Regions from separate parts of the Arthrobacter sp. 001422645 genome, predicted to be linked through region 1. Evidence: predicted binding sites of a transcription regulator. Region 1 holds the regulator's gene; the other holds the start of a gene.
What was found. The regulator HspR, encoded in region 1, represses chaperone genes until heat shock. The targets are predictions, from matches to a motif close to AAGTTGAGTCNNNNNGACTCAACTT.
Positions count from the first base shown of each region.

Region 1 (2,395 bases):
GTCCTGCGCTCGGGCTACAAGTCCGGAGACCGCGTGCTCCGCGCAGCACAGGTCATCGTGGCTGTGCCGGCGTAGCAGTACCCCATCGAGGTGACAGTTCGCGCCGGTGTTTCGACAAAACATCGGCGCGAACTGTCACTTCGGCACACAGATTTGAAAGGAAACGCCATTGGCTAGCCAGGACTGGGTGGACAAGGACTTTTACAAGATCCTTGGAGTCGCCAAGGACGCTTCCGACGCCGACATCAAGAAGGCCTACCGGAAGCTCGCGCGGCAGCACCACCCGGACACCAACGCGGGGAACGCCGCTTCGGAGAAGAAGTTCAAGGACATCTCCGAGGCCTACTCCGTGCTCTCCGATCCCGACGAGCGCCAGCAGTACGACGCCATCCGGGCCATGGGCGGCGCACGGTTCGCCCCCGGCGGAGGCGGCGGCGGCGCCAGCGGCGGGGCTGGCTTCGAAGACCTCTTTGGCGGCCTGTTCACCGGCGGCAGCGGGCGCCACTCCGGTGGCTACAGCACGGCCGGCGGCATTCCGCCGGAGTTCGCGGACCTCTTTGGCGGAGGCGCCGGCGGCTTCGGCGGCGGTCAGTCGTTCCAGCGGGCCCCGCAGAAGGGCGCGGACCGGACCGCGTCCACCTCCATTTCCTTCGCCGGCTCCATCCGCGGCACCACCATCGGCCTGCGTGAACCGGACGGCGAAGTCATCGACGTGCGCATCCCGGCCGGCATCAAGGACGGCCAGAAGGTCCGGGTGCGCGGCAAGGGCCAGTACGGTCCGGCCGGCAACGGGGACCTGATGGTCACGGTCTCGGTGAAGCCGCATGACTTCTACGTCCGCGACGGCGACAACCTCCGCATCCACGTGCCGGTGACCTTCCCGGAGGCGGCCCTGGGCGCCGACATCGAGGTTCCCACCATCGACGGCGACAAGGTCAAAGTACGGGTCCCGGCCGGCACGCCGTCGGGCCGTACCCTGCGGGTCAAGGGACGCGGCGTCAAGCACGCCAAGGCCACCGGGGACCTGCTGGTGACCATCGACGTCGCCGTCCCGCGGAAGCTGAACAAGGACGCCGAAGCAGCCGTCAAGGCTTTCTCCGAGGCCACCGCCGGCGAGGACGTCCGCGCCGAACTGGCAGCCAAGGCCCGGCTCTAGGAACGGGCGCTCGCCATGGCCTTCGACTACGAGCAGCCGATTTTCGTCATCTCCGTCGCCGCGGAGCTGGCCGACATGCACCCGCAGACGCTGCGGCAGTACGACCGGCTGGGCATCGTCTCGCCCAGCCGCGCCCCCGGCAAGTCCCGGCGGTACTCGCAGCGGGACATCACCATGCTCCGCGAGGTGCAGCGGCTCTCCCAGGAGGGCGTTTCGCTTGAAGGCATCAAACGGATCCTGCAGCTGGAAAACCAGGTGGCGGCCCTGCAGCGGCGCGTCACCGAACTGAGCGAGGAACTCGAACGGCGCCCGCGCGCCCTCGACTCCCGCATCTTCGCGGCTGGAGCCGCGGGCGACGTCGTCAGCCTGGCCCGCGGCAAGCGCCCCCGGGCCCGCTCCCAGGCGTTGGTCGTGTGGCGGCCACGCAACCCCGAGTGAAGACAAAACAGTGCCCGGGACCTTAGGGGCCCGGGCGCTGTTGTCGTTAGAACCGGGACTTGGTGCTGCCGGAGACCGGGGACGTGGTGGCGAAGGTGTTGCCTGCGAGGTCCCGCATCCCGGATACCGGCGTATAGGACGGTACAGCGGCCTGTTCCGTTCCGTTACCCGCGCCGCCCGTGATCAGGGCCCCCAGGGTGATGGTGATCGTCTTCGTGGCCGGATCCCAGCTGATGATTCCCTTGTAGCTGAGCGTTCCCGAGCCATAGTAGTTGGCCCCCAATGCCACGGTGCCGATTCTCGACGTCGCGCAGACCGAGGGATCCACGGCGACGCTGAGGGTATTGCTGGAGCCGGAGCTGATGGTAACCGTGGCTTGGTCCGGGGTCAGTGTCAGCGTTTCGCTGGGATCGGCAGCCCAGCCACTGCAGATCGTGGACGCGTCCAGGCGTTCGGAGAATGTGATGGTGGCCTTGTCATTCGAATCGAGCTTGCCGTTCCTGCCCCCGCCGTCTGCCAGTAGAACTCCTGTGACTGTCGGCGCGGTGACGTCCTTGACCGAGGTCGCTGTGCCCGGCGTCGCGGGATTGCCTTGGTTGCCCGCGGTGTCGGTGGCGACCGCGCGGTAGTTGACGGTTCCGGCGTTAAGCGACGTCAGGTTGACCGTGGCGCTCCAGGCCCCGGAGCCGTTCGCGGTGACGGTGGCGTTCACGGTGTGCGCCGCGCCGGCGTCCGTGACGGCCAGGGCAATCGATGCCCCGGGCTCGGTGGTGCCGCTGACCGGCACGGAGGAGACGTTGT
Region 1 covers NZ_JCBANT010000010.1:69,956-72,350, reverse strand. The annotation lists gene AC6EUH_RS11845 (nucleotide exchange factor GrpE) at 1-75, shown strand, start outside; gene AC6EUH_RS11840 (DnaJ C-terminal domain-containing protein) at 170-1,156, shown strand; gene AC6EUH_RS11835 (heat shock protein transcriptional repressor HspR) at 1,172-1,594, shown strand; gene AC6EUH_RS11830 (hypothetical protein) at 1,641-2,395, opposite strand, start outside.

Region 2 (2,395 bases), on a different contig from region 1:
ATGTCCGCCCGGATCGCGGCCAGCCGCTCCACCGACGCCGGATCGGTCTCGTTGGCCAGGGCCAGTTCCTCCATGGTCAGGCGGTCCACCGAGCGGCGCAGCTGGTCGATCTCCTCCGGGGCGGAGTCGATCTCCATGCGCAGCCGGGAGGCGGCCTCATCCACGAGGTCGATCGCCTTGTCCGGCAGCTGCCGGCCGGAGATGTAGCGGTTGGAGAGCGCGGCGGCGGCGACGAGGGCGGAGTCGGCGATGGCGACCTTGTGGTGCGCCTCGTAGCGCTCCTTGAGCCCGCGCAGGATGCCGATGGTGTCCTCCACGCTGGGCTCGCCGACGAAGACCTGCTGGAAGCGGCGTTCCAGGGCGGGGTCCTTCTCGATGTTTTCGCGGTACTCGTCCAGCGTGGTGGCGCCGATGAGGCGCAGCTCGCCGCGGGCCAGCATGGGCTTGAGCATGTTGCCGGCGTCCATGGAGCTGTCCCCGGTGGCGCCGGCCCCCACCACGGTGTGAATTTCGTCGATGAACGTGACGATCTGGCCTTCGGAGCCTTTGATTTCCTCCAGCACGGCCTTGAGCCGCTCCTCGAATTCGCCGCGGTACTTGGCGCCGGCCACCATGGACGCGAGGTCCAGCGCGATCAGGGTCTTGCCGCGCAGGCTCTCGGGGACGTCGCCGGCCACGATCCGCTGGGCAAGGCCTTCGACGACGGCGGTCTTGCCGACGCCGGGTTCGCCGATGATGACGGGGTTGTTCTTGGTCCGCCGGCTCAGCACCTGGATGATGCGGCGGATCTCGGCGTCGCGGCCGATCACCGGGTCCAGCTTTCCCGAGCGGGCAATCGCGGTGAGGTCGGTGCCGTACTTCTCCAGCGCCTGGAAGGAGTTTTCGGGGTCCGCGTTGTCCACCTTGCGGTCGCCGCGGACGCCCGGCAGGGCGGCGAGCAGGGCTTCGTGGGAGGCGCCGGCGTCGCGCATCAGCTTGCCGACGGCGTCGCTTCCGGAGGCCAGCCCCAGCAGCAGGTGCTCGGTGGAGACGAAGCTGTCGCCGAGCCGCTCGGCCTCATTTTGGGCGTTCTTGATGGCCTGCAGGGCAGTACGGGACAGCTGCGGCTGCTGCACACTGCTCCCGGAGGTGGCGGGAAGGGCCTTGATGGCGGTGCTCGCCTGGACGCTGACGGAATCCGGGTCCGCCCCCGTGGCGCGGAGGAGCGCGACGGCGACACCCTCGCGCTGGTCCATCAGCGCCTTGAGCAGGTGGGCGGGTTCGAGCTGGGGGTTCCCGGCCGTCGAGGCGTTCATCGCGGCGGCCGCGAGAGCCTCCTGGCTCTTGGTGGTGAACTTGGCGTCCAAAGAGAGCTCCTTTCGGGAACATGCTGGTCTTAAAGTTGAGTGTACTCCGCTCAACTTTGTATCGGGTCCGTTTGGGTCCATGTTTGCCCACGGCGAAATGACTGTCTAGGGCCGGAGTCCCCACGGCGTCGCGTTCCGACTCGGCCCGGAAATCACTTAACGTTGCTTAACGCGAACTCGCCTACCTAATGTAACTGAGGTCACAGGGGCCAACAACGACGCGAAGGAGGGCCGGGATGCGCAGGAACACCACGAGTGCTGCCGCAGAACGCCCTGCCCCGCAGGTATCGGCCGCCGCCGTGGCCCGGGCAGCGGGAGTCTCCCCCGCCTCGGTGTCCTACGTTCTCAACGGCAAGGGCGGCGTGTCGCCGGAAACCCGCCGCCACATCATCCACGTGGCCAACGAACTGGGCTTCAGGCCCCGTAAGTCCTCTCAGTCCACCGATGCGCAGCGGACCCGGGTGATCGGCCTGATCCTGCCGAACATCATCAACCCCATGTTTCCCAGGTGGGCCCAGGCAGTCATTTCCGCCGCGGCCGAGTCCGGCTACGAAGTCTTCGTCGCCACCACCCAGGACGATCCGGACGTGCTCGCCCAGGTCACGTCCACCCTCGCGCACCGCAACGTGGACGGCATCATCCTGGCAGCGTCACTCCGGGACGACGCCACCGCGCTCCGCACCTTGCGGGCAGCCCGGATTCCCTACGTCTGCCTCTCGCGCCGGGCCGACTTCCTCGATTCCGACTTTGTCGGGATCGACGACGACGCCGCCGCGACGACGCTGATGCAGCACATGCTCAGCCACGGCTTCACGGAGATCGCCACAGTGATCGGGCCGCGGTTTTCCACTGCGTCACTGGCCCGGGAACAGGCCTTCGTCCGCACCGCCGCGGCTGCGGGGATCACTATCAGCGGTGACCGCAAGATCAGCACCCGGGTAAACAACGAAGGCGGCCGGCTGGCGGCCGAGCGCCTGTTTTCCGCGGCGACACCGCCGCAGGCCGTGGTCTGCGGGAGCGACGAACTGGCCATCGGCGTTATGGAATAC
Region 2 covers NZ_JCBANT010000022.1:41,328-43,722, forward strand. The annotation lists gene clpB (ATP-dependent chaperone ClpB) at 1-1,346, opposite strand, end outside; gene AC6EUH_RS17470 (LacI family DNA-binding transcriptional regulator) at 1,583-2,395, shown strand, end outside.
Region 2: clpB (ATP-dependent chaperone ClpB) is a predicted target of HspR. The motif match lies at 1,379-1,403, and genes of this name have one in related genera.